Regions from separate parts of the Lysinibacillus sp. NPDC093692 genome, predicted to be linked through region 2. Evidence: riboswitches for the same ligand, from Rfam matches in the RefSeq annotation. Region 2 holds a riboswitch; each other region holds the start of a gene.
What was found. A riboswitch is a leader RNA that binds a small molecule or an ion and turns the genes downstream of it on or off. The one in region 2 is predicted to bind cobalamin.
Positions count from the first base shown of each region.

Region 1 (4,268 bases), on a different contig from region 2:
TAAAAAAAGTCAATATGCAAGAACAGAAAAGATCTTATGTTAATAGACTTTCTGGCGGGCAAAAACAAAGAATAAGTATTGCATTAAGCATTCTCAATAAACCACAGGTCCTATTTTTGGATGAACCAACAACTGGTTTAGATCCAAACTCCAGAAAAGATTTATGGAATATTATAAAGGACATTAGAGAAGAAGGAACAACAATAATCTTAACGACACATTATATGGAAGAAGTAGAAGCACTCTGTGATAATGTATGTTTTATTAACAATGGGAGTATTTATACTGTAGGAAGACCTGAAGAGATTATTAATAATGCTAATTTAAACTCAGTAATAAAAATAGGTTTAATTGCCGATTCTTCTGTCCATTATTTAGAAAGTTGTCCTGCAGTAGATAAGATTAAAAAAGAAGATGATTATTTCTATTTATATACGAAAGATATTAGAAAAACGTTAGATTATATAAATAAATTAGAAGATGAAAAAAGAATAACAACGACTAGTATAAATATTCAAATGGCGAATTTAGAGGATGTATTCTTAAATATGACTGGAAGTGTTTTGAAAATATGAATAGTTTCGTGAATTTATCTTCTATATTTTTTAAAATGGAAATAAGAAATAAACAAGCGGTTGTTATGAGTACGGTGTTCCCTATTCTTATGATGGCTTTAATGGGTACAGCCGGAAAAGATACGGCAAGAGACGGCATGTCCTATATGACTTATATTTTTCCTGGTATTTTAGGTATGGCTTATGGAGCTATTGGTCTTATAGCATTACCCGTTATGATTGCTTCGTATAGGGAAAGGGGTATTTTTAAAAAAATTAAAGTTACGCCAATCTCTGCATCAAAAATAATGGTATCTATTTTCAGTACACAGCTTTTCATTATGGCTATACAAACAGTTATTATTTTGGTCATTAGTGTTTTCGTTTTTAATGTTCAATTAAATTTTAATTCGATTTACACTCTTTTATTAATCCCGTTGTTATTAATCGGTGGTCTTAGTTTATTAGGCATAGGTTTAATAATCGGAATTTACGCTAATAACACAAAAAATGCCACAACTATGGGAAATCTTTCAAATCTAGTATTCATTTTTTTAGGTGGTACTTTTTTTCCGAGTGATGTATGGCCAAAATTTTTAATGCCATTTGTTTATATTAATCCACTTAATTATATTATTGAAGCTATTAGAAAAACACTTATTTTCGAGACTCAAAATTTTTATACGTATCTGACTGAACTTTCAGTAATAACTGCTATAGCAGTTATTACTTTAGTATTTTGTGTTAAAGTTTTTAAATATGAATAATTAATATCAGTTTACTATAATAAACATGATGCACGAAAATTTCGAATGTTGACATATTAAACACTTTGACGTAAATTAAAAATAATTGCATAAAAGCATTAGGTGCCCATTGCGGGAGAATAGGGAATAAAGTGAAAAGCTTTAGCGGTCCCACCACTGTAAAAGGGAGTTTCATAGAGAATGCCACTAGCATCGTTCTGGGAAGGTTCTATGAAATGTTGAAATTGAGCCAGGAGACCTGCCTATCTGCTTCGTATTATATAGACGATGGAAAAGTCTGTAGTTTATTTGTTATGGATAAACTACAGGCTTTTTATTTTTTTCTCTAAATCATTCTTCGAGTAACAAGGGCAAATAAGAAAGGGGAAATTTTCATGCAATTATTACAACAAACGATCCAAAACATTCAAAGTGCAGACCACAAAATGATGGGGCAGGCAAGAGAACGCATAGATGCACTTTGCAAACCTCCTAGTAGTTTGGGGAAGCTGGAAACTCTAGCTGTGCAACTATCCGGTATTACAGGTGAACTATATCCTGCAATTGATAATAAAGCAATTATTGTCTGTGCCGCGGATCATGGCGTCTGTGAAGAAGGAGTGACGCCGAATCCACAAAATGTGACGGTCTTCCAAACGCTAAATTTCCCAAGAGGAGGAACAGGTGTCTGTGCTGTCGCGAAAATAACGAATGCAAAAATTGTTACGGTAGACGTTGGGGTTAAAGAGGATATTCCACATGATGCTGGTGTCATCATTAAAAAGATTAAATATGGTACGGACAATATGGCAAAGGGTCCTGCTATGTCAAAGGAAGAAGCCATTCAATCAATTGAAGTAGGAATTGAAGTAACTACGGAAGAAATCAAAAAAGGGATAAATGTACTCGGGACAGGTGAAATGGGTATCGGTAATACAACACCTAGTGCTGCTATATTATCGGTTCTTCGCGAGTGTCATCCGAATGAAGTGACAGGCTTCGGTGCAGGAGTTGGACCAGGAGGAATAGCACATAAAGTAGAAGTCATCCGCAAAGCTATAGCATTAAACAAACCAAATCGTCATGATGCTATTGATGTTCTTGCAAAAGTCGGAGGGTTAGAAATTGGCGCGATGGCAGGGGTAATACTTGCTGCTGCTGCACATCGCAAACCTGTTGTTATTGACGGCTTTATTTCTACTATCGCTGCTCTAATTGCGTACGAACTTGAGCCAAACGTAAAAGACTATATTATTCCTTCTCATGCTTCTGAAGAACCTGGTGCAAAAATTGCTGCTGAAATGCTCGGAATTGAACCAATGCTACAAATGAATATGCGATTAGGAGAGGGCTCTGGTGCAGCTTTAGCCTTTCCTATTTTGGATGCAGCAAGCTCTATGATGAAAAACATGACTACATTAGAGGAAGCTATGTTACTGTTGAAAATGTAGATTTATTAATCTTTAGGTACTTATTGTCGCTGCTGTGGATGCACGGCGTTTGTGAAAATAAGAAAAATTCAAAACAAGCCCAAATCTGATATTTGGGCTTGTTAATATGCAACGGTATAGCTATGCTCGATTCAACTTCCGCAACGGTAACCGCCATTTCTTCGTATATGAAAGTATTCTTAATACTGTGATCACACCAAATAATACATATAAAAAGATATCCCCTGAGAAAAGTTGAAGTCCGATAATAAGCCCGGCTAGTGCTGCCCAAACACCATAAATTTCATCACGGAGGACTAATGGTTGTCGTCTAGCTAATAAATCGCGAACAATTCCACCACCTGACCCTGTTAAGACAGCAGCTACAATAACTGCACTAATAGGCATGTCGAGCTTTACAGCATAGAGAGCACCTTGAATCGCAAATGCGGATAATCCGATAGCATCGGTAAAATTGCCCCAGCGATGCCAATGCTGAATAAGACGGTGCGGAAATAAGAAAAATAGCGTAATCGCTGCAATGGCAATTTGGAACATCATATCTTGACCCCAAAGTGTAGTTACAGGTAAACCTATCAATAGATTTCGTATAGCTCCACCACCGAAAGCAGTTACGATACCGAGTATATAGACACCGAATAAATCATATTCTTCTTCCATTGCAATTATTGCCCCGGAAATAGCGAAGGCAATTGTTCCAATGATACTAAAAACCTCCCAAGCCAACCCTTTCACCCCTTAAGTGAATAAAATCATTTCTTGTTGTAGATTAGTTACTAATACGAACTAGAAAACATTAAAGTCTTCTTTTTTGTATCAGAAGCAAAGAAAGCATCGACTTATGATTTGGAATTATCAGATATTAAGTATCTAATTATAGCAGAAATGCATAGATATAGTTTTTAATTTAACTAAGCGCCTAAATGCAATTAGAAACACAAGCAATTTTTGCAGGCAAGCTCACAAATTGTTAAGATAAGATTTGAACAAATGTGAAATGGAGAAGAACATAATGACTTTTACAACCAATTTATTAGAAGAAACACTAGCATTAGCTGCTAAAATAGAAGATAAGGTACGCCCTTTTCATGCAAAGGTAGAAGATATGGCGTTCTTCAATCAACAAAAAGTGCTTGCTGCATTCCGAAAGCATCAAGTAAGTGATTATCATCTGCACCCATCTAACGGTTATGGCTATGATGATGAAGGGCGTGACAATCTAGAACGTGTTTATGCAGAGGTTTTTGGAGCGGAGGCTGCCATTGTGCGTCCGCAAATTATTTCTGGTACACATGCAATCACACTTAGCTTATTCGGAGTACTACGTCCTGGTGATGAATTACTTTATATTTCGGGGCAGCCGTATGATACATTGCAATCAATAGTCGATGGTGGCGATAAAGATACTGGCTCGTTAAAAGATTATAAAATCGGTTATAGCCATGTGGATTTATTGAATAATCAAGAGATCGATTGGGAAGGTGTTGTAGCTGCAATTACAGCAAACACAAAAATGA
Region 1 covers NZ_JBNNUW010000003.1:212,062-216,329, forward strand. Annotated here, with positions in the region: gene ACQKN4_RS05315 (ABC transporter ATP-binding protein) at 1-575, shown strand, start outside; gene ACQKN4_RS05320 (ABC transporter permease) at 572-1,321, shown strand; cobalamin riboswitch at 1,405-1,581, shown strand; gene cobT (nicotinate-nucleotide--dimethylbenzimidazole phosphoribosyltransferase) at 1,696-2,751, shown strand; gene ACQKN4_RS05330 (trimeric intracellular cation channel family protein) at 2,872-3,477, opposite strand; gene ACQKN4_RS05335 (aminotransferase class I/II-fold pyridoxal phosphate-dependent enzyme) at 3,764-4,268, shown strand, end outside.
Region 1: linked by a shared signal. The riboswitch ahead of cobT (nicotinate-nucleotide--dimethylbenzimidazole phosphoribosyltransferase) and the one ahead of ACQKN4_RS11940 ((2Fe-2S) ferredoxin domain-containing protein) in region 2 are both predicted to bind cobalamin.

Region 2 (4,268 bases):
CTCGTGCAATTAATAAAACCGCGGTATCTTTATGTTCTTCTTCAGCATTAAAGCCTATTTCTGCTAAACGATCTTCTAAAATCGCAAATATTTCTTCATGGATACCGATTGTTTGACCATATGTGAACGTAATATTTGGATAATGCTCACGCGCATGTTCGATTTCTGCTGGAATATGCATTTTTGAATGTCCAGCATGAAGAAGAATAATCGGAATAACATGCACCTCTGTAGCGCCCTTCTTCACACAGTTCGTAATACCTTCTTCAATGTTCGGCGAGGCAAACTCTAAAAAACATGTTTCTACTAAAAAATTCTCATCAATACGAGGTTTCATTTGCTCGATAAACGTGCGTACCTCTTCATTTCCTGCTTCTAAACGGCTCCCGTGGCCGACAAATAAAATTGCTTTCATCTCATTACCCCTCACTAGTCGCCGCATGGAGCTGGCTCAACTTTTATTTTTGAAGACATATCCTGATACGTAAAATGTAGGATCTTTTTCACACGCTTGAAGTATTTAAACAAACGTTCATTTGGATGTGCATTTGCTTTATATTCTTCGATAATGTCGGTAATAAGCGGTATTAGCTGTTCAGGCTCTAATCCTTCAACAACAGGCTGAGCCGCATGTGCTGTCCGACCAACCGGCTTGGCACCAATAAAAACATCGAATTTACTTTTACGATAAACAATGCCAATATCATCAAATACGGCTCGATAACACGCCATACCACAGCCATTAAAACCAATATTCAATGTTTTCGGTAACGATATACCACCAAGCTTTTCTTGAATCTCTTCCGCATATGGAATCGAATCAGTTTTTTCTCCATAACAGAAATCACAAGCCTTTAACGAAAGTACGTCACCAATTGGTGTTAGTAAAAAGCCTACTTCGCGAAGCTTTGCTGTAATCTCTCCTGGCTCGGACGTAGGAATTTTCAAATGAATTTGGTGGTCTGGTGTATACTCCATCGTTCCTTCCTCACCAACTACCTCAGCTAATGTCATCATTTGTTGAGGAGTAAAAAACTTATTGGCTACCCCAGGACTAACAGCTAATTCAAAAACCGATTCGATTTTTTGTTGAACGAGCTTAGGTGTTACTTTCACAGCGCTAGTTCCCTTCACCTTTGCCAGAGCTGCTGTTGCCATTTCAAGCGATGACTTTTTAGGCTTTGGTTGTGATGTTATAGCTAAACTGGGCTTTATACGATTGGCATTCGGATCTGTTGCAAAATCATTTCGCGCTGCCCCAGTTTCTTGATTCATTGCCCATGGTTCATTTTCTTCCTTCAGTCGTTGATGTGGTCGTAACGGCTGTTTTTCTTCTCCAAGTGTATATTTACGCTGATAACCACGTGGTGTAATCATTTTATTGTCATAGAAAAATGTTGATGAATTCCCGATAATAACGGTTGTTAACATGCCGATATCATGTTCAAGCATTTCTGCTAAAGTCGTCATCGTAATTTCCTGACGGTCACGATACGCGCTTTTCACAAGGCCAACCGGTGTATCGGGCGAACGATATTCTAATAAAATTCGTTGAGCCTCTACGATTTGTCTCGTACGACGTCCACTTTTTGGGTTATAAAGCGCAATAACAAAATCCGCCATTGCCGCTGCTTCTACCCGCTTAGCAATTAAATTCCAAGGTGTTAAGTGGTCACTCAAACTAATAGTACAAGCGTCGTGCATAATAGGAGCACCTAGTAAACTTGCACACGAATTAATAGCAGAAATACCTGGAACAATTTCTACTTCGATACCAGTGGCTTCCGTCCAGCCTAGCTCGATTAATACTTCATACACTAATCCTGCCATCCCATAAACACCGGCATCACCACTAGAAATAACCGATACGATACTTCCAGCCTCTGCTTGACGTACAGCTTCCTGTGCACGTGAAACTTCCTCTGTCATACCAGTACTAATAATCGACTTTGCACTAACTAAATCTTGAATAAGCTCAACATAGGTTTTATAACCAATAATCATATGACTTTGTTGTAGTGCCTCTACAGCACGAGTCGTAATATGTTTAAAGTCTCCAGGGCCAAAGCCAACTACGAAAATCTTACCTTTTTGCGCCATTTTGCTACCCCTCTTTCACCTTTTCAATACCTTTAATGGCTGTTGTTTGTGCTGTACGCTGTAAAGATCCTTCACGTAAAGTAAAGACATGCTCATTATGTAAAGATTCATGATTTAAATCTTGTACGAGTGCCTTCGCATGCTCTGTTGTCGGCACGCGGTACCAATTCCCTTGAGGATAAGCAATGACAACACAAGCATCTTTACACCTACCATTACAGCGAGTCCTTGTCGTATGTATTTCCTTATCAAGTTCCAGTACCTGTATTTCATCACGAATTGCCTGAGTAATGTCCTCAGCATCTTTTTTCATACAGCTACTACCATTGCATATAAAAAGATGTGTTTTCATCCCTTCTAAATTCCAAGTTGTCATAGTTTTTCTCCCCTCATTTGCTTTTAGGAAAAAGAAAAACCTTTACTCTAGACGAAGAGTAAAGGTTTAGTAGAAGCCAAATAAAAACGAATATATACAGGTACTCGCTCTCGCTTCAACTTCTCCCTCCGAAAAGTTTGCATGCATTATCACATAAGCAGGTTTCCTGACTTAAGCTTCCTTTTACTTTCGCGCCTTCCTAGTTCTCACTAGTGGCATCCGCGATTTCATCAGCTATTACAGTAGCGGGGGCTGTATCGGATTCTCACCGATTTCCCTATTATCTTGAAAATATTCAAGCACTTATGGATGTTTTATATGAATTTATTTTTTTTGTAAAATTAAAAACTGTTTCTATCATAGCTTATTTTTTTAAAATTTCAATATTTCTTTCTAAATTTGTGACATTTTCAGTAATTTTTTAATGAAAAATATGACATTCCTTTTCTATTTATCCGAATTTTCGACATAGACACTCAATTAAAAATTTTTTCTTAAAAAGTATAGCATATATATGGAAATTCATGTTACACTTTGTCGTGAAATCACAACTTCATCTTTTTTCGGTGCGAATTGTTCATCATTTCGCTTAAAAGGGAAGCCGGTTTAAGTCCGGCGCGGTCCCGCCACTGTACTAGGGAGTTTTATAGATAATGTCACTGTCCAAAGGATGGGAAGGCCTATAAAACGTTGAACTAAAGCCAGGAGACCTGCCGAAAAATATGTGATCGTTTGAACCTACGAGGATAGGTGTGCGGCTGAGCAAATTAGAATTTTATTTGCATTTTTAGCTATGCACTTTTCCACAATTGGAGAAGTGCTTTTTTGATTTCGTATCGCATACTATTCGAACTATTTTAATGTGAGGAGGAGAAATTTTTGAAATTCTCAGGTTGGAAGCTTAGTTATTTCTTATTGGCATTTTTATTCGTACCAGACCGTGCATTTGCGATGCACATTATGGAGGGCTTTTTGCCAATTGAATGGGCGATTTTTTGGTGGGTCTTATCGATTCCGTTTATTATTTTAGGATTACGTTCTATTCGTAAAACTATTGATGAAAATCCTGAAACAAAAATGATTTTAGGCCTATCTGGTGCCTTTGCCTTTGTACTATCAGCTTTAAAAATCCCTTCTGTAACAGGTAGTTGTTCACATCCGACAGGGGTTGGTCTTGGGACAGTTCTTTTTGGACCATTAGCGATGAGCGTTATCGGAACAATCGTATTATTATTCCAATCTTTACTTTTAGCACATGGTGGGCTGACAACTTTAGGTGCTAATGCCTTTTCTATGGCAATTGCTGGTCCTATTATTGCTTATTATGTTTTTAAGGGTTCTCAAAAAATGGGATTATCATTTTCAGTAGCCGTCTTTTTAGCAGCAATGCTTGGTGACTTAGGTACATATATTGTCACTTCTGTACAATTAGCGCTTGCCTTCCCTTCTGAGGTCGGAGGCTTTATGACTTCATTCACAAAGTTTGCTAGTATTTTTGCGTTCACGCAAATTCCTCTTGCTGTTAGTGAAGGCATTTTAACAGTGATCGTTATGAATTTCTTGAAAAAATACAATGTGAGTGAATTAAAAGCTTTACGCGTTTTCTCGGCAAAGGAGGCTCACTAACATGAAAAAAAATTTACTGCTCTTAGCAATTGTTGTGTTGTTAGCAATCATTCCCCTCTTCATTCAAAAAGGCGCAGATTTTGAAGGTGCTGATGGTGAAGCGGAGGCAGCAATTGGTGAAATAGATGCTAACTACGAGCCTTGGTTTGAAAGCTTATGGGAGCCA
Region 2 covers NZ_JBNNUW010000009.1:103,747-108,014, forward strand. Annotated here, with positions in the region: gene ACQKN4_RS11930 (sirohydrochlorin chelatase) at 1-415, opposite strand, end outside; gene cobJ (precorrin-3B C(17)-methyltransferase) at 430-2,100, opposite strand; gene ACQKN4_RS11940 ((2Fe-2S) ferredoxin domain-containing protein) at 2,105-2,476, opposite strand; cobalamin riboswitch at 2,616-2,798, opposite strand; cobalamin riboswitch at 3,024-3,208, shown strand; gene ACQKN4_RS11945 (energy-coupling factor ABC transporter permease) at 3,356-4,102, shown strand; gene ACQKN4_RS11950 (energy-coupling factor ABC transporter substrate-binding protein) at 4,104-4,268, shown strand, end outside.

Region 3 (4,268 bases), on a different contig from region 2:
GCCGCGCGTAACTCATTCCATTTATGACTGTCGTAGCCACGTTTGTCAAAATACGCACCAGTATGCCAATCCGAGCCTTCAAATAATGGGTAGGCTCCTTTTTCACATGCTAAATTGTTAGAAGCGCGAATTGTTAAATACGCAATTTCCTCATATAGCTTGTCCGCAAATTCTACAGCTTCCTCAGACTCCCATTGAATTTCTTTCAAAGCTAATAAATGATGCCAGCCAAATGTTCCAAGTCCAATGCCACGGTAGCGTAAGTTCGTACGCTCTGCTTGTTTAACTGGAATTGTATTTAAAGCAATAACATTATCTAACATACGTACTTGAACCGGGATTAATCGTTCTAAAACACCAGCCGGTACAGCTCTGCCTAGATTGATAGATGATAAGTTACATACAACGAAATCGCCAGGTTTGCGACGTGTTACGATGACATCATCTTCTAGAGTAATAGACTCGAACTCAGTTGCTGACATATTTTGAAAAATCTCTGTGCACAGGTTCGAACTATAAATCATTCCCTCATGCTTATTCGGATTCATACGATTTACTTCATCTCGATAGAACATAAACGGTACGCCTGTTTCAAGCTGCGAGCGCATAATACGCTTCATAATATCAATCGCTGGCACGACTTCACGACTTAATAATGGATTCGCAATACATTCTGCATATTTAGTACGGAAAGTGCCATCACCCTTTTTCTCATCGTAGAAATCCTCTAGTGAAAAGCCCATAACTTCTCGTACTTCATGTGGGTCAAATAAATGCCATTCCCCACGTTCTTCAACCGTTTCCATAAATAAATCCGGTAAGCATAGCCCTGTGAAAATATCATGGGCACGTAAACGCTCATCACCATTGTTTAAGCGTAAATCTAAAAACGTAAAGACGTCTTTGTGCCAAACATCTAAATAAACAGCAATAGCTCCTTGACGTTGACCTAGCTGATCGACTGAAACCGCCGTATTATTAAGCTGTTTAATCCATGGTAAAACACCACTTGATGCACCTTTAAAGCCTTTAATGGATGAGCCTCGGCTACGAATTTTGCCCATGTAAACACCAATACCACCACCGTATTTCGATAATGTAGCGACATCTGTATTCGTGTCATAAATACTTTGTAAACTATCATCTACTGTATCGATAAAGCAGCTAGATAGCTGGCCATGTGTTTTACCTGCATTCGATAATGTAGGTGTTGCCACAGTCATATATAAATTACTCATTGCCCAGTAAGATTCACGTACTTTTTCTAAACGATTTTCTGTTTCATCTTGCATAAGGGTCATCGCAATGACCATCCATCGTTCCTGTGGTAGCTCTACTGGTGTTTTTGTGTAATCACGGACTACATAGCGGTCCATTAATGTTTTTAAGCCAATATACGTAAACAATTCATCTCGACTTGATTCTAAATAGGAAGCGAGTTCTTGAAGATCCTGCTCACTATATTTTGTTGTTAAACTTTCATGATACAAACCAGCTTCTGTATAGCGTGCTAATTGTTCTGGGAAACCTTTATAAACATCTTGCACTGAAACGCCACGGCGCATTGCAAATTGATCATACAGTTTTTCTAAATAAATTTGAGCTGCGACAAATGTCCAGTATGGCTCCTCTTCATCAATCAGGCTAAGCGTTTGTAAAATCATCGCATCCGCCCATGCTTCAAATGTTGCATTGTCGTTTTTTCGTAGCCATCGATCCGATAATCTTACAAAACTTTCGATTTCTTCCTCCGTATAACTTTTCTTGAGCTTAGCAATTTGCTGTTCGATTTGAATTGTCATGTATACATTCTCTCCCTTTCTTTCTCCACCAACACAAAAAGCGATCACGCAACATTTATCGGTTACGTGATCGCAGTAAAATCGGAAATGGAAATGAAGGACATGCACACTAAGAAGTGGACAAATCTCTCGCCTCCACTTCTCAATCCCCGAAGAATGTGTTGCTGTCTTGAACAAATCGGCAGGTCTCCTGGCTCATGCTTCCTCCAAATGATGGCCTTCCCGTTCTTTACAGTGGCCTATTCATCATTTGTCAGCACTTACAGTTGCGGGGACAGCTTCGGCCTAAGATGACTCTTTTCCGAATTCCCTTTTAAACCATATTTGGTACCGCTCGTCCAAAATACTATATATTGTGTTTTAACTCCTAAACAAATCTAACATATAGTGTTTATAGTTGCAATAGGCGTTTTGCCCCTTGAATTTTTTTAAGTGTTACTTTTTCTCGAAGCAAGCCCGATTACAATGCAGTTTTACGTAGTTTTTCAAAATTTCTAGGAAAATATTTTTGTACTTGCTGCTCTTTTTCTGGATCAATTCCTAGCAAAACTACTGCACATGGACCAGCCGATTTCTCAACATCTAATGAACTTTTGACCTGTTGCTCGCCAAAAAGTCGGGTAAATTCTGCTTGTAGACCTTTTGATCCAACTGGCCATACTTGCTGCATGATTCCCTCTTTCCACGCTTGAAAAATAGGGTCCAGCTGTGCGACATCTTCAGGCTGTGCAAGGATTTCATTGCCTACAAGCGGCAGACCATATGTGTACCAACTTAGCTGCTCATGCTTAGTAGCTGTCCGTTTCTGCTGCTCCCCAAGCATCGTTATTGACAAACCTGATTGTAAAGTTGGCATATTGGTCTCTGAACTACCGTCTATTTGCGGACAAAAAAGACCAGCCTCATCAAAAACCTGCTGAATGCCTGCAACATAACGAGACCATGCAGCATCCCCTGAAAAATTAGCAAGTAAAATATGCCTTGGTAAAGCATTTGCAGCAAGCTGCTCTAAAAATGTAACACGTGCAGTAAAATATGCCGTAAGCTGATCTGGAGCAGACACAACATCTTGTAGCTTTTCGCCAATTGCAGCGGCATTATCGGTTGTCGCAATGAGCTCGCCTATTTTTATTGCATTTCTCAATGTACTCGACCTTCCTTACGCACAAATACCTTCGACAGAACTGGCATCGCCACCGCAACGATCACTAGATTAACTAGTGTTGCCAATGGAAGACTAGTCAATGACGTCCAATAAAATGCCGGACTAATAATAAAGTAAAATGGTATAGGTGCCACGACACCATTTAAAACAAGTGCCACAGGCCATTTCCAGAAATGCATTCCTTTTTTATGCATAACCCCAAAGATCCATACAACGATAAACATTTCCACAGCGATAATTATATGTAGTGGTCCAAAAGGGAAGCCAGTAGTTAAGGCTGAAATAAAATGCCCAATGACTCCTGCAGCACCAGCTAATACTGGCGATAAAAATACAACGCTCAAAAATGCCGGTGCAGAGTCAAGCGCAGCAGTTGTAATAAATGTTGGAATTTTAATGACTGCACCTACTGCACAAATTGCCGCTACCATGGCAGTGAGCGTTAATTTCATTAATTTTTGTCGATCCATCCCATTTCCTCTTTCCGTGAAATTTTTTCATTATAGCGTGTGGGGTTTATTTCCGTTGCGGCTGTGCACTTTGTAGCTGCCGCTTCGCTTTCGCACAGAGCAGAGCTTCCTGGGGGCGTCCGATGAGCCGCTTCGCTTCGCTGCAGGGTCTCGGGCGAACAGAACGTTCGAAGGCGTTATCACCGGACGTGATGCTATTAGCCTTCGTTCCTTTATATCGCTATTCCCCAAGGAGTCGTCTAGCCGTAACGAAGATCAACTTATATACAAAGTATGCGTCTTTGCAAATGTCATCCCCACTTTTTTGAAGAGCCATCTAAATTCTGCAAGACACTAAATCATTTAATTTGTTCCCCAATACCGTACCAAATGCGTACGACTTGTTCGGCTTCAGCAAATAATGCCTGGTACAAACGCCCACATGTATCACGCAATAATCGTGCCTGTTTTTCCATCGGCACAACGCCACGTCCCATATCGGTCACTATTATATACAAGGAACAATTTTCTTCAAGCGACTTTAGTCTTGTTAAAATAGTTCTGACAAGAGGTTCATCATCCTCAAGATTTTGTATTACGAGCCACTTTTCTATGTTTTTTATAACTAGTACATCACAAGTAGGAGCGCCATGAGGTAGAGTACCATCCACTAGCTCAACGTTTTGACCTGCAAGTAATTTCATGACATAGTCGGTTTTTCCACTATAGGCTCCTCCGATAAAGACATGCATCTTGCTCCCTCCTCCCAAGCCTTTCTTGAAAACGTTAAAGAAAACATTTTATCATGCGGTGTTTGATAAGACCAAAAAGGTTGCTCAGTTGGAGCAAAGG
Region 3 covers NZ_JBNNUW010000017.1:55,331-59,598, forward strand. Annotated here, with positions in the region: gene ACQKN4_RS17310 (ribonucleoside-diphosphate reductase subunit alpha) at 1-1,802, opposite strand, end outside; cobalamin riboswitch at 1,965-2,152, opposite strand; gene ACQKN4_RS17315 (hypothetical protein) at 2,263-2,946, opposite strand; gene ACQKN4_RS17320 (ECF transporter S component) at 2,943-3,437, opposite strand; gene ACQKN4_RS17325 (bifunctional adenosylcobinamide kinase/adenosylcobinamide-phosphate guanylyltransferase) at 3,776-4,168, opposite strand; gene ACQKN4_RS17330 (histidine phosphatase family protein) at 4,117-4,268, opposite strand, start outside.
Region 3: linked by a shared signal. The riboswitch ahead of ACQKN4_RS17310 (ribonucleoside-diphosphate reductase subunit alpha) and the one ahead of ACQKN4_RS11940 ((2Fe-2S) ferredoxin domain-containing protein) in region 2 are both predicted to bind cobalamin.